Regions from separate parts of the Pseudomonas sp. E1MeOHC2 genome, predicted to be linked through region 1. Evidence: riboswitches for the same ligand, from Rfam matches in the RefSeq annotation. Region 1 holds a riboswitch; the other holds the start of a gene.
The links. Region 1 has a riboswitch for cobalamin ahead of ACSSU5_RS00100 (TonB-dependent receptor). Riboswitches for the same ligand answer to the same signal wherever they lie in the genome.
Positions count from the first base shown of each region.

Region 1 (7,434 bases):
GGGTGGCGAGGTGGCGCTGATGCTCGGCGCGCGTCACCCCGATCTGGTCGCGCGCTTGATGATCGTCGATGCCCTGCCCTTCTACACACTGATCATGGACCCTTCCGCGACCCGCGAGACGGCCGCACCGCATGCGGCAGCGTTGCGCGATGCCCTGTTGGCGTCACCGCCTGAGCAGGCCGAGGCCCTGCAGCGTGCCGCCATCGCCCGCCTGGTAAAAAGCGAAGCGGCCAGGCCTGTGCTACTCGCGGCGGCAATGGGCTCGGATCGGCAAACCACTGCCGAGGCCACCTATGAACTGATGACCACCGACCTGCGCCCTGAGCTTGATCGCATCCAGGTACCGGTTGAGGTCGTGTATGCCTACGACCCGATTTACGGCATCCCCGCGGCCAACGTCGAGGCGACCTTTCGCAACGCCTACGCCACCACCCCGAACATCAGCTTCAAGCGCATCGACGCCAGCTTCCACTTCGTCATGCTCGACCAGCCAGAAGCGTTCGCCAACGCAGTCAGCGCATTCCTGCAACCGTAGCAGGCGCTTGCCACAGCCGTTCAGCGCTTGAGCAGGACAATGAAAAACACCCCGCCAAGCGCGGCGGTGGCAATGCCGATGGGCAAGTCTTCGGGGGCGATCAGGGTGCGTGCGGCCACATCCACCCAGACCAGAAAAATCCCCCCCAGCAACGCGCTCACCGGCATCAGCCGGCGGTTTTCCGCGCCCACCAGCGCCCGTGCCATGTGCGGCACCATCAGGCCGACAAAGCCGATGGCACCCGAGAGCGAGACCAGTACACCGGTCAACAGCGACGTGCAGGTGAACACCTGCAAGCGCAGGCGGCGGCTATTGAAACCCAGGCTGACCGCCGTCTGCTCACCGCTCATCAGCGCATTCAGCCCGCGCCCCATGACCTGCAAGGCGAGCAGCCCCAGCAACACGCACAGCGCCGGCAGCCAGATGACAGGCCAGCGTGCCGCCCCCAGGCCACCGAGCATCCAGAACACCACCGAGGCAGCGGCGTGCTGATCGCCCGTATACAGCAGCAAATTGACCACCGCCATCAGCACGAACGACACGGCGACGCCCGCCAACAACAGGCGGTCGCTTTCCATGCGGCCATTGCGCCGCGCCACGGCGATCACCAGCAGCATGCTCCCCGCCGCACCCATGAACGCCGCCAGCGGCAAGCTGAAGGCACCGATGAACTCGCCCAGGTAAAGCATCACCAGCACCGCCCCCAAGGCCGCCCCCGAGCTGACGCCCAGCAGATGAGGGTCCGCCAGGGGGTTACGGGTAACGGCCTGCAGCGCAGTGCCGACCAATGCCAGGCCGGCCCCCACCAAGGCCCCAAGCAGCACCCGGGGGGCACGGATCAGCCAGACGATATGGGCCTGGCTCTGGGTCCACGCCCCCGCCATGTCGATGCCCAGTTGCTGGGCAACGATCCCTGCAACGTGGGCCAGCGGCACCGACGCGGGGCCAAATGCCAGGGCGACCAGGCACGACACCAGCAACAGTGCGCTCAGCATCACGATCAACCCGCGATACGCCGCAGGGCTGTGCCCGGCCCTCATCGAGCGGCACCCTGCAGCGGCTTGGGATGCAAGGCATCGGCAAGCTTTTCGATTGCCAGTGCGTTCTCCACCGAAGGCGTCACTTCAAGGTAAGTCAGCACAATGAAGCGTTTATCACGAATCGCCTGCACAGCCTGCAACGCGGGTTGGCGCAGCAGGAAGTCGCGTTTCTGCTGCCAGGTGCTCGGGCCATAGTCGACGATCAGGATCACCTGCGGGTCGCGCTCCACCACGCTTTCCCAGTTCACCTGGGTCCAGCTGGCGGCAACATCGTCCATCACATTGCGCCCGCCTGCCGCCTCAATCAGGGCCTGGGGTACGCCAAGCCTTCCCGACGTTGTCGGGCGGTCTTCGCCACTGTCGTAGAGAAACACACGTGGGGTGGGCTGCGCCTGCCCCACGCGTCGGTGCACGTGATCGATGCGGGCGCGCATGCTCGTGATCAAGGCGTCGGCCTGGGGCTCGACAGAGAAGATCCGCCCCAGATTGCCCAGGTCGCGGTAGACGTCACCCAGGCTGGCCCGTTGCTGGGCCATGACCCACGAACAGGACTCGCTCAGCTCGTACACCGGGATACCGAACGGCGCGAGGGTGCTGGGCGTGACCGGGCCGCCTACCTGCATGCCGTAGTTCCAGCCGGCAAAAAACAGATCGGCTTCGGTCGCCAGCAAGGTTTCGATGGCGGGGTACCGGCTGGCCAGCTGCGGCACGCCCTGCAGCGCGGCGTCTACCCACGGGTCGCGGTGCTTGCTGGCGCTGAAGCCGGTGTAGCCGACGATGCGCTCGCGCAGCCCCAGGTGCAGCAGCATTGCGGTCATGTTCACATCGTGCACCACCACCCGCTGCGGTGCCTGGGTGAACGTCACGTCGCGGTCGCAGCTGCGCACGCTCAGGGGGTAGTCGCTGGCCAGGGCGGGCAGCGCGGACAGGATCGACAGCAGGCCGATCAGGTAGCGGACAGTCATGTTCGGGTGATCCAGGTAATGCGTGGGTAAGGGTGCAGAGGGTGCGGGTCGACCAGCGCCTCGACGCCGAAGACGTGCCGGAGCAACCCGGGGGTCAGCACCTGCTGCGGTGTGCCGCTGGCGACAATACGACCGCCATCGATGACGTACAGCCGATCACAGAACGCGGCCGCCAGGTTGAGGTCGTGAATGCTGGCCAGAATGCTCAGGCCAAGGCTGCGCAGGTGCTGCAGCAGCTCCAGCTGATAGCGCGGGTCCAGGTGATTGGTCGGTTCATCGAGCATCAACAGCTGCGGCGCCTGCACCAATGCCCGGGCCAGCAGCACGCGCTGCTTCTCACCACCAGACAGGGTGGCAAAGCTTTGCTCGCCCTGGCCAGCAAGGCCTACTTGGGCGAGGGCCTGGGCCACTTGCAGGGCGTCCTCGGCGGTGTCGCCGTCGAACAGGCCCTTGTGCGGTGCGCGCCCCATGGCAACGACATCGCCAACGCTCAAGCCAAACGCTTCGGGAAACTCCTGCAGCACCACCGCGATGCGTTGTGCGCACCAGCGCGGGTTGCGCTGCCAGATGTCATCCGCGCCAAGGCGCACCCGGCCCTGGGCAGGCGCGTTGGCACGGTAGGCGCAGCGCAGCAGGCTGGTCTTGCCGCTGCCGTTGGGGCCGATCAAACCGACGAACTCGCCCTGCGCCACTCGCAGGTCCACGCCTTGCAGCAGCGGGCGCGGTGCCCGCCCCCGTTCATGCAGGGCCCAATCCAGGGCCTCGATGTGCAGTTGCGTCATGCGCATCCCCTTCAGCAAGCACCGGCCAATGGCCGGTGCGACAGGCTTAGAAGCTGTAGTCAGCTGTGACGAAGAACGAGCGCGGTTCACCCAAGTACCACTGCCGGCCATTGTTGCCGGTGGTGGTGGCGTATTGGCGGTCGAACAGGTTGTTCAACTGCAGGCCCAGGGTAAGGTCCGGTTGCACGTGCCAGTCCACATTGGCATCGACCACGGTGTAGCTGGGCACCTCGACGGTGTTGGCATTGTCGGCGTAACGGCTGTCGACATAGCGCGCCCCTGCACCGACGCTGAAGCGGTTGCCAAAGTCCTTGCTCAGCCACAGGTTGGCCGAGCGTCGCGGTACGTTGATCGGCTGATTGCCCGAATAATCATTGGCGCCACTGGCAAACTCGTCGTACTCCGCGCGCACCCAGGCGGCGTTGGCGGACAGCTGTACGTCGTAGGGCAGGCGCAGTTCGAGGCTGGCTTCGATCCCATCCGACGACTGCTGGCCGACCTGCTGTTGCAGCGTCGGGTTGAGCGGGTCGGTGCTCAGCAGTTTCTTCTTGACGATGTGATAGGCCGCCAGGGTCCACTCCCCTCGCCCGTCCGGCAGCAGCTGCTTGATGCCTACCTCGGTTTGCTTGGCAGTGCTCAGGTCCCATTGCTGCTGCGCGGCGTTGAGGGTCAGCAGGTTGCTCACGCCTTCGGTGCTGGTGGCGTACTGGGTGTAAAGCGACAGGTCTTCGGTCAGCGCAAACACCAAACCGGCGCGCCAGTTGTCGCCGGACAAGCTGCGATCGGTGCGGGTATCGGCATCCAGGTCGTCGCGGTTCAGGTGCACCTGGTCGCGGCGCACACCGGTGATCAACGACAGGCGCTCGGTCAGTTGCGTGCGGTTTTCGGCGAACAGCGAGAACTGCTTGGCCTGGTTGGCTTCGCGCGAGCGGTACGGGTCGTTGCTGATGTACTCGCCGCCACCGGAACCGGACAGCGGCACCGTATCGGTCAGGGTGTTGCCGAAGTCGTGCTTGCGTACAAAACGGATCGTGTTGTAGTCGGCGCCGACCACGGTCTGGCTGTCCAGACCGAACAGCGGGTGTTGCAGGGTGAACGACTGGCGATCACCGAGCTGCTCCTGGGTCTGCTTGATGCTGATGAAGCTGCTGCGCTGAACCTGGTCACCTGGCAACCAGGTGTAGGTCTCGGCGTTGCGCCAGCGGCGCTGGGCCTTGAGGAAGTACAGCTGGTTGCTGGCGGTCAGGTTGTCGTTGATCACCCAGTCGGTCACCAGCCGCGTGGACTGGTCGTTGTAATGCACCTCGGCATTGTTGACGTTGTAGTTGTGATCGCGCAGCGACTCGCGGAAATGCCCATCCACCAACGGCGTACCCATGTACTGTTGCGGGTCCTGGTCAGCGTTGTCGTGGCTGAGGGTAAAGCTCAGCGTATCGCTGGGTTGCCAGCGCAGCGAGCCGCTGATGGCGAGGCTCTGCGAATCACCCCGGTCGACCCAGCCGTTGCTGGCCTGCTTGTTGAGGTTCAGGCGATAGCTCAAGGTATCGGTCAACGAGCCGCCGCTGTCCAGGGCCATCTGCCGACGGTCGTCCGAGCCGTAGCCCAGGCGCAGGTGATTGCGGATCTCACCTTCGAACGGCTTCTTCGGCACCACGTTGATCACCGCGCCCGTGGCGCCCTCGCCGTACAGCACCGAAGCCGGGCCGCGCAGTACATCGATGCGCTCGACCGACCAGGTGTCCACCGGGAAGGTCACCGTGCCGGCGCCCACGTACAAGCGGGTACCATCGTAGAGCTGCATGGTCGAACTGTGCCCGGTAAAACCACGGGCCGACAGCGCCGTGCCGCCGTTGCCGGGGGTGCCGATGAAGGTGATGCCGGGCGAACGGGTGACTGCGTCCTGAACGGTTGCGTTGTTGCGCGTGAGGATTTGCTCGGCACTGATGCTGGTCACGCTGGCGGGCGTTTCCAGCGGCGTCAGGCCAAGCCGCGAGCCACTGGTGCTTGGGGTGCGCAGGTCGGGCTGAGGGTTGCCCTCGGCCGTGCCGGTAATGTCCGTGGCCGGGAGCGCCAGGGCGTTCTCCGCCTCGGCGGCGTGGGCTGCAACGCAAACAAAAGCACAAGGCACCAGGCTTGCACGCAGCAGCGTGCCTGGCAGAGAACTGAACAGCGAATAACGGGACATGTCGTTCCACTTGAAGCAGGAATGAAAGAATCCCGGGGGAACAACGCAAAGAGGAATCGCGGGCAGGCACGCCCACGGAAACCGGCCTGCGCCCGCCCACCGCGGGTTTGCCAAACGATGCTTCAGGCCGGTCTCCGGGCTCGCGAGGGTCATGAAGCATTCACCTTCCCATGCCAGGGCACAGTGGTGTCTCGAATGCTTCGCTCGCATACCGTTGCGGGGGCAGCGCCGGACTGATCATCGCACGATGACGAACCGGCTTCCCGTTTCACCCCATGCACGGCGGCAGGGGGCACCTGAAACAGGCGCGCAGATGACCATCAAAATGCCGCTACGTCAACTGGCCGGTGGATTCTTCACCGATTCTTTTACCGCTTCCTTGGCTTGCTCGCCCTTGGCCTTCAACGTGTCCACCGCATCGCCAAGCTTTTCGCCCAGCCCGGCACCGGTGTGCGCAGGGCCGGGGTTGAACGGGCGATTTTGATTGAAGCCCAGCCAGGCCAGGCCAAGGACCGTGAAGGTGGTCGGCACGGGATTGTTTTTCAAGGTCGTGCCAAGGTTATGCAAGAACTCCCCGCGCTGGGAAACATCGCTGGCGCGGTCAGGCGTCGGCGCGGTGCTGTGGTAGGGCTCACTGCTGCCATACGCTGACGGCGGCGAAGAAGGCGTTGTGACGTGGCTGGCGCTGGAACGCAGAAAGCGTGACAAGGCAAAACCGACGAGAGAATGGCCAGGGTCAGTGCGTGATAGCTGATAAGCTGTGAACCCTTCGCGCGGCACACGGCCAAGAGCCCAACACGTGTAACCTAGGAAGCCAGCTCGACCATGCACAACCTCGACAACTACAAGATCATCGCAGACAGCATCGCTACCCTGCTCTTCCCGCATGCCGAGGTGATCATCCACGAGGTGAGTAGCCGCACTGTCGTTCATATCGCAAACAACTTCTCCAAGCGTCAACTCGGTGACGACTCCGCGCTTGACGAATTTCCCGGCGATACCTCCAGCCTTTCCAGCCTGGGCCCTTACGAGAAACTGAACTGGAATGGTCAGAACATTCGTTCGATCACCAGCGTGTTGAAAGGCCCCGAGGGCCAAACCGACTTCCTGTTGTGCATCAACCTGAATTTGTCCGTGCTGGAGCAGGCACGGGCTGCATTGGATGCCTTTTTCCAGGTGAGCCGGCTCATCCCTCAACCCGACGTGCTGTTCAAGGATGACTGGCAGGAGCGGATCAATACGTTCCTGCACGCGTGGTTGGCAGAACGTCAGCTTTCGCTCAATACACTCAACATGAAAAGCAAACGTGAACTCATCGATGCGCTCTTCCATGAAGGTGCTTTTGACGGCCGCAGTGGCGCGGACTATGTCGCCAACGTGCTGAGCATGGGGCGCGCCACTGTTTACAAATACCTGAAAGCCCTTCGCGAAAACACGTGATCCCCCTGCTGCAAAGCCGAAACGTTGTCAGTCTGGCAGCGCTGCGACAATCGACATTTCGACCAGCACAGCAGGCTCATACAACTTGGCTTGCACCGTTGCACGGGCCGGCGCACACCCCAACGGCAGCCACGCATCCCACACGCGATTCATGCCCGCGAAGTCCGCTTCGATGTCTTTGAGGTAAATGGTTGCGGACAGAATCCGGGTCTTGTCTGTGCCTGCCTGGTCGAGCAGTCGTTCGATATTGTGCAAGGTTTCGCGGGTTTGCTGTTCCACATCCGCCGTGAAATCGTCGGCTACCTCACCTGACAGATAAACGGTGCCTTGGTGCTTGACCACCAAGCTCATGCGGGCATCCGTGTGCAGGCGTTCGATCGTCATTCTGAAATTCCTTGTCTTGTTGTTAAGAGTGATCGTTGTACCCCTTAATAGATATTCTGTCCACGCGAGACTTTTTGACTGTAAGTAGTAAGGCCTGAAGCAG
Region 1 covers NZ_CP196675.1:23,718-31,151, forward strand. The annotation lists gene ACSSU5_RS00080 (alpha/beta fold hydrolase) at 1-535, shown strand, start outside; gene ACSSU5_RS00085 (FecCD family ABC transporter permease) at 556-1,575, opposite strand; gene ACSSU5_RS00090 (ABC transporter substrate-binding protein) at 1,572-2,540, opposite strand; gene ACSSU5_RS00095 (ABC transporter ATP-binding protein) at 2,537-3,322, opposite strand; gene ACSSU5_RS00100 (TonB-dependent receptor) at 3,369-5,507, opposite strand; cobalamin riboswitch at 5,616-5,822, opposite strand; gene ACSSU5_RS00105 (hypothetical protein) at 5,844-6,215, opposite strand; gene ACSSU5_RS00110 (helix-turn-helix transcriptional regulator) at 6,333-6,947, shown strand; gene ACSSU5_RS00115 (RidA family protein) at 6,975-7,331, opposite strand.

Region 2 (7,434 bases), 200 kb from region 1:
GGCCAGTGCCTGCACCTTCGCGTCGCGGGCGGTTTCGCGCATCAGGGCGGTCAGCTTGTCGCTCAGGCGTTTGCCGGCCTCGGTCGCTTCCAGGGCGCGGGCCTTGGCCGGATCCTGGGTGGCTTCGACGATGCTGGCGAATTCGGCGTCGGTGAAGTTCTTCTCGCTGTAGAGCTTGAACAAGTCCTGGCGCTGGTCGTCGACCGTCAGGTGTTTGCGCAGCACATCGCGGATGCTCGCTTCGGGCACCTGCGGGTGGGCCTGGGACAGCAGCGACGCCATGCGGTCGATGTTGTGCTCGTAGGCGTCCTGCAGGGGCAGCTTGGCCAGAATCTGTTCTTCGCGGGAGGGTTTCTGGTCGCAGGCGGCGAGGGCGGCGGTCAGTAGCAGTGGCAGCAGCAACATCTGGAGGCGGGGCATGGTGTGGCCTGGGTGGGCGGTGAAGACCTGCGATTATAGCGAGGTCACCCTGGCCGAGACGACCCCTGAATTTGCCTTGGGCCGCCAGCTGGGTTAGAACCTGTGCCCTCAATTCACTGCACGCACGCCCCATGCCGAACTGGATCATCCAACCCGTCCCACGGGATGCCATCGATGAAGTCGTGGTTTTCGTCGACACCGCCCGCCGCGCGCTCTTCCCCATGCTCAGCGCAGCACCGTTGCCCAATGACCTGGCCCGTTTCGCTGAGACGTACCTGGACGGCGAGGGGCTGTTTCTCGAAGCCCGTGATCAGGGCCAGCGGGTTGCTGTGATTGGCTATGTGCCCTATGACCACCGTTTTGCACAGCTTCACTATCACCCGATGCGGGTGGTCGAGGTGGTGCGCCTGTTCGTGTTGCCGGGGTATCGCCGACAGGGGCTTGCCGCGGCGTTGTTCGCGGCATTGCGCCAGGCCGCCGAGCAAGCGGGCGTCGAATGCCTGTACCTGCACACGCACCCCTTCTTGCCAGGCGCCATTGCATTCTGGGAGCGCCAAGGGTTCGTGGTGATCGATGTCGAGCAAGACCCCGTGTGGCAAACCACGCATATGCAACTGCGGCTGGGATGAGCGCCCGGTAACCTGTCAGAAGCCGCCTACAGCAGCTGCTTTGCAGTGTTCAACGCGTTCATTTCAAAAGCGCAGTTGCTTGCTAACCTTCTCTCTCAACGTTTAACCAACGCACCAGAGGGAGATACGCCGATGCCACACATGGCCCTGTACAAGCTCAAGCTGCTGGACGAATTCGAGGACCGTAGGGACCCATGGTCGTTCGGCCACTTCGAAAACAGGCTGATGGAATTGTGGCGGGGCGCCACGCGTCACGACGCCAAGGGCATCATCAATGCGGCGCACAAGGAAGGGCGTTGGCCCAGGACCGTGAAGCGTTACCTGCTGACCAACTACAAGGCCTTCGGCAATGTCAGTGGGGAGTTGGACCAGACGTTTGGCGAAGTGCTCGCCTCCATGACCGCGCAAGAAAAAGCCGAGTGGGGTTTGCAGGCGCCATCCGCTGTAGCACCCTGACCCCGGGGCTGCTTGTGCAGCCCATCGCCGACACTGGCCTGAAAACCTGTCAGAACCCCCCACCCAACGGCCACTCGACCGCCAGGCGAACCTGATCGCCATCGAGCTCCGCCTGCGCCGTGTTGCCGCGATGTGCGTTATGGCGTACCGAGAACGTGGTCCCCTTGGCCTTGCCACTCTGCACCACATACCGTGCCTCGAGGTCGCGCTCCCAATGCTTGCCGCCCTTGCCATAGCCCAGGTACGCATACCCGCCGGTGGGGTCGACATGCGTGCCATCGATATCGAACCCGCGCACATACAGCGCCGTCAGGTTCAGCCCCGGCACCCCATAGGCGCCCATGTTCAGGTCGTACCGCGCCTGCCATGACTTCTCGTTCGGCGCGTTGAAGTCCGACATCTGCACGGCGTTGGCAATAAAGATCGCGCCGCGCGTCACATAGTCGAACGGTGTATTGCCGTCCACCTGCTGCCACCCCAGGCTAAAGCCGTGCGGCCCCTGGTTGTAACGCGAGACCAGGCTCCAGGTGGTGTTGTCGATCCGCCCGGATAGCGCCTTGCCGGTGTCGGTGGTGCGGTACAGGTTCAGGTCCAGGCTCAGGCTGCGGCGCTCATCCAGGGCGTGGGTGAGGGTGCTGCCCAGGTAGTGCTGGTTCCAGCTGTCCTCGTAGCGCGAGGTATACAGGCTGGCGCTGAGTGCTGCGCTGGGGTTCCAGACTGCGCCCGCCAGGTCGAAGCTAGTGCCCTGGCGGCCATTGGAATAGTTCACCACGAAGCCCTGGTTGTGGCTGGAGGCGTTGCGGTCTGTGCTCTCGTTGAAGTGACCGGCCACCAGCCGCAGCGTGTCGATCTCGTTGCTGCTGAGAAAAAAGCCGGTGGCGGTCTCAGGCAACAAGCGGCTGTCGGACGAACTGAACACCGGGGTCTTCACCCGCTGCTCGCCGTAGGACAGTACGGTGTTCGATACCCGCATCTTCAATGCTGCGCCCGCTCGGCTGTATTCATGCTTCGGGTGCCCGTCATTGTCGACGCCCAGCAGACGCGCCTTGCCGACACGCCCGCCGCCGCTGTCGAGCTGTACACCCAGGTAAGCATGGGCATCGACACCTACGCCAATCAGGCCTTGGGTGAAGCCAGACTGCAACGTCCCCATCAGGCCATAGGCCCATTCTTCGGCGTTGCCGTTGCGTTCGCTGCGCGGCTTGTAGGCATTGCGCCCACTGCTGTTGCGCCCGCCATGCTTGTACTCGCGCTGGTCGAACACGCTGCGGTTAAGCAGGCTCCAGCTACCGTCCTCGACAAAGCCCTTGCTCAGGGACTGGGCGGAGTCAGCCAATGCGAAGGGGGCAAGCCCTGCCAGAGGCAGGGCCAGCAACAGGCGGCTCATTGCCCGGCCTGCAGTTTTTTCAGTTGCGCCTCAAAGCGGGTTTTCGCCCGAGCAGGCAGGCTGGCAGGCAATTCGGCGGGCGCCGCGTCACCCACCTGGACCACCATCACCATGCCCATCGCCAGGTGCGGAATGCACTGGATACCGTACATGCCCGGTACGCTGAAGGTGTGCTCGTAGGGCTGGTTCAACTTGCTCTTGAACGCCTGCGCCCCCGGCGGCAGCAACCCCGGCACACTGGCTGCGTTGTGCCCACTCATGCTCGGCACAAAGCGCACCGTATCACCGGCTGCAATGCGCAAGTGATCCGGCTCATAGACCATCGCACCCTCCGTGCCACGGTTGAGCATCTTCACTTCGTGCACCTCTGCCAGCGCGGCAGGGGCAAACAGGGTGCTGGCGAGCAGCAGGGCGACAGGGCGCAACAGCATGGTGGGAACTTCCTGGTTCAGGGGGCGCGAAAACGCAGAATGCGCGCGCCGTCGAAGGGGTCGGTGAGGCAGTGGGCGTGCACGCCGAAGGTGCTCAGCAGGCGCTCGGGGGTGAGCACGTCGAGCGGCTTGCCGAGGGCCACCAGGCGGCCTTGGTCGAGCACCGCGACGCGGTCGCAGGTCAGTGCCTGGTTGAGGTCGTGCAGGGCCACCAGGGTGGTGACCGGCAGCGCCTGTACTTGTTGCAGCAGGCTCAGCTGGTGCTGGATGTCCAAATGGTTGGTCGGCTCGTCAAGCAGTAGCACCTGAGGGCGTTGGGCCAGGGCGCGGGCAATGTGCACACGTTGGCGTTCGCCACCTGAAAGCGAGTGCCAAAGGCGCGTGCGCAGGTGCAGGGCGTCAAGGTCGGCCAAGGCTTGCTCGACGATGGCACGGTCCTGCTTGGAAAACGGCGCCAAGGCCGACAGCCAGGGCGTGCGGCCCAGGGCAACTGCGTCGTACACGCTGATTGCGTCAGCGGTATCCGCCTGCTGCTCGACCAACGCCAGGGCCTGGGCAATGCGCCGGCGTGGCAGCTGCGCCAGGGGTTCGCCCACGAGTTCGACATGGCCGCTGCCCGGTTTGCGCAGGCCCGCCAGCAGTTTTAGCAGGGACGATTTGCCAGAGCCGTTAGGGCCGACGATGCCCAGGGTTTCACCCTTGATGACGTTTAGGTCGATGTCGCGCAGCACGGTGCTACCGCCTAGCTGCAACCCCAGGCCCTGACAGGCAAGCGGGGTTATTTGCAGGTTGGCCATGACGGTCATGGGCGCCCCCGCCGGCTGATCAGAATCAGCGCGAACACCGGTGCGCCGATCAGCGCGGTGACCACGCCCACCGGGATCACCTGGCCTGGGATCAGCGTGCGCGACAAGATGTCCGCAGTGATGAGAAACAATGCGCCACCCAACGCGCTGGCAGGCAACAGGCGGCTATGCCCCGGCCCGAGCAGCAGGCGCAGGGCATGGGGAATCACTAGCCCGACAAAGCCGATGGCGCCGACGATGGACACCATCACTGCGGTCACCAGCGCGGCGCAACTGATCAACAGCAGCTGGGTACGTCGCACCGGGATCCCCAGCGACGCCGCCGAGTCGGCGCCGAAGGTGAAAGCATCCAGCGCGCGGCGATGCCATAGGCACACCACCAATCCGAACAGCGCCACCGGCAGTGCCAGCCACACCGACGGCCAGCGCACGCCACTGAGGTTGCCCAGCAGCCAGAACAGGATGCCGCGCGCCTGCTCGGCGGTGGCCGACTTGGTGATGAGGAACGCGGTAAGGGCTGTGAACAGCTGCGAGCCGGCGATCCCGGCAAGGATCACCTGGGCATTGTTGCTGCTTGGCCCCGCAGCGCGGGCCAGCACCAACACCAGCGCGAAGGCCGCCAGCGCACCGATGAAGGCCCCCCCAGACATGCTCAGCGCAAGGCTGCCCAGCCCCAGCAGGCCGACCAGCACCGCGCCGGTCGAGGCGCCGGCGGACAACCCCAGCAAGTAAGGCTCGGCCAGCGGGTTGCGCAGCAGCGCCTGCAGGATCACGCCACAGGTGGCCAGCCCGGCGCCGCAGGCCGCGGCGACCAGGGTGCGGGTCAGGCGGTAGTTCCAGACGATACCGGCGTCGATCGGATCGACTGGGTAACCGGCCTGCCACAGATGATTGGCCAGCACCTGATAGACCACGTTCGGCGCCAGGTTGCTCTCGCCGATCGCGGTACCGGCCAGCAGTGCAGCGCACACGGCTACCAGGGCCAGGCCGCTGTAAGCAAACAGGCGGCTCATCACTGGGCTGCTTTGCCGCTGGCGAACGCTGTGGACAGGGTTTGCAGGCCTCGGAACAGGCGGATGCCGGCCTGCATGGCATCGGCGTCGAGGACGATGATGCGGTCGTTCTTCACCGCGTCCATGTGGCGGGTTACCGGGTCGTTGCGCAGGAATTCGAGTTTTTTCTGGTAGTCGTCTGCCGGGAAGCGGCGACGGTCCATGCGGGCGATGATCAGCCAGGTCGGGTTGGCCTTGGCCAGGGTTTCCCAGCCCACGGTCGGCCATTCTTCGGTGGACTCGACCACGTTGCGTACCCCCAGGGTTCGCAGCATGAAGTCGGCGACCCCTTGGCGGCCAGCCACGTAAGGGTCGATATCGAGGTCAGCGCTGGAAAACCAGAACAGCGCCGAGGTGTTGGACAGGTCTTTGCCGGCCAGCTGCGCCTTGGCGCTGTCCAGGCGGCCCCTGAGGTCGCTGTTCAGGGCCGCGCCGCGGTCTTGCACATCGAAGATTTCGGCCAGTTGGTTGACGCTCTTGTAGATGCTGTCTACTTGGAACGCCTGCAGACGGGTACCATCGGCGCCTACCAGGTTATCCTTGCCTTCACAGTCCGACGGTAGCAGGTAGGTTGGGATCTTCAGTTCGTCGAACTGCTCGCGGGTACCCACCACGCCTTGTGCGCCGACCATCCATTCGAACTGTACCGCCACCAGTTGCGGGCGCTTGCCCACCACGGCCTCGAAGCTTGGGTCGTTATCGGCCAGGCGCTCGACCTTGTCGTTCAGGGCTTTGTATTCGGGCAGTACGTTGTTGAACCACAGTGAAGTGCCGGCCAGCTTGTCGCCCAGGCCCAATGCATAGAGGATCTCGGTGCCGGCCTGGCCGATCGTCACTGCGCGCTCAGGAGCGTGGGCGAACGTCTGTGGCATGCCGCAGTTGTCCACCGTGAGCGGGTAGTGGGTGGTGGCAGCCTGGGCCAGGCCAGTGAGGCCGAGGCCAGCGATCAGGGCGGCAAGACGGGGCAGCATGGTGGGGCGATCTCCTATCGAAGGGTTCACGGAATGAACGCACGGACAGGCATCGCCGAGCCCCTTGCGCAGGGCAGGGGGCAGCACCCAGAAAGGGTGGAGATGGCCATCCCGGACACCCCGCCGGTTGGTGAAATGTTGCCGGCAGGTCTCCTGACTGGTGCGTCCTGGCCCGGCTCCAGCCTTCCCGGATGAGTTGATCCAGTGGCATTGATGGAGCAGGCTCGGCACCTACAGTTGCGGGGGCAGTTCCGTTTGGCCCGTTGCTACGGGCCTGGGATTCCCTATTAATTCCGTGGTGGAAACCGGCGGCCCGCATGGTAGACCATCGGGCCGCCGGGTGAAAACGCTTTTCAGAAGTACTTCAGCCAGGTGATGTCACGCCGACGTGCCTTCAGCCGTGCGAAAGCGCGCACCGGCAGGTACAGCGACACCGCGAGCAACGCCGCGCCCAGCCACACGCCGCTGATGCCGTCGAAGCCGAAATAATCCCCCTGGTTGTGCCCGAACAGGGCAACGCAGGCCAGGTAAAGCAGCTTCAGCACGTACAGGTGCAGCAGGTAGAAAAACATCGGCGCTGCGCCGTAAACCGCGAGGGCGCTGATCCAGCGGGCCCGGCCGGCGCGCTCGAAGGCGCGCAACAGCAGCAGGCCGCTGCCCAGGGTGAGGGCCAGGAACAGCAACGACGGCGGATACTTGGTGATGTTGAAGAAGCTCATCAGCGTCTGCGTCAAGCTCGGGAACCCGCTCCAGGGCGCTTCGCCGTAGCCGTTGAGCATTCGCAGCACGACAAAACCGAGCAGCGCGATCACCCCGGCCAGCAACAGCTTGTGCTGGCGTTGGCCCGCGTCGCTGCCACGGGCGAACCAGGGGCCAAGGCCGTAGCCCAGGGCGATCACGCCGATCCAGGGCAGCACGGGGTACGAGGTGCGCAGGCGCAGGTTATCGGAGAACGTCAGCCAGCCACGGTCGTGCAGGATTGCCCACGGCACGTGCAGGGCCGATTCTGCGCCGAAGTGCAGGCTGTCGAGCAGGTTGTGGCCGGCGACGATGACTGCGCCCAGGGCGATCAGCACCGTGCGTGGCAACCACACCAGCAGTGACAGGGCGATCATGCTAACCCCGATGGCCCAGATCACCTGCAGGTAGATCACGCTGGGTGGCAGTTGGAAGGTCCAGGCGAAGTTGACCAGGGTGAACTCCAGCACCACCAGGAACAGCCCACGTTTGAACAGAAAGGCTGAGACGTCGCTGCGGCCCTGGTATTTCTCCCCAAACAGCC
Region 2 covers NZ_CP196675.1:218,949-226,382, reverse strand. The annotation lists gene ACSSU5_RS00985 (hypothetical protein) at 1-420, opposite strand, end outside; gene ACSSU5_RS00980 (GNAT family N-acetyltransferase) at 552-1,049, shown strand; gene ACSSU5_RS00975 (hypothetical protein) at 1,182-1,505, shown strand; gene ACSSU5_RS00970 (OprD family porin) at 1,555-2,892, opposite strand; gene ACSSU5_RS00965 (pseudoazurin) at 2,889-3,323, opposite strand; gene ACSSU5_RS00960 (ABC transporter ATP-binding protein) at 3,341-4,129, opposite strand; gene ACSSU5_RS00955 (FecCD family ABC transporter permease) at 4,126-5,142, opposite strand; gene ACSSU5_RS00950 (ABC transporter substrate-binding protein) at 5,142-6,152, opposite strand; cobalamin riboswitch at 6,279-6,477, opposite strand; gene ACSSU5_RS00945 (acetyltransferase domain-containing protein) at 6,506-7,434, opposite strand, start outside.
Region 2: another riboswitch for cobalamin. It lies ahead of ACSSU5_RS00950 (ABC transporter substrate-binding protein); the one in region 1 lies ahead of ACSSU5_RS00100 (TonB-dependent receptor).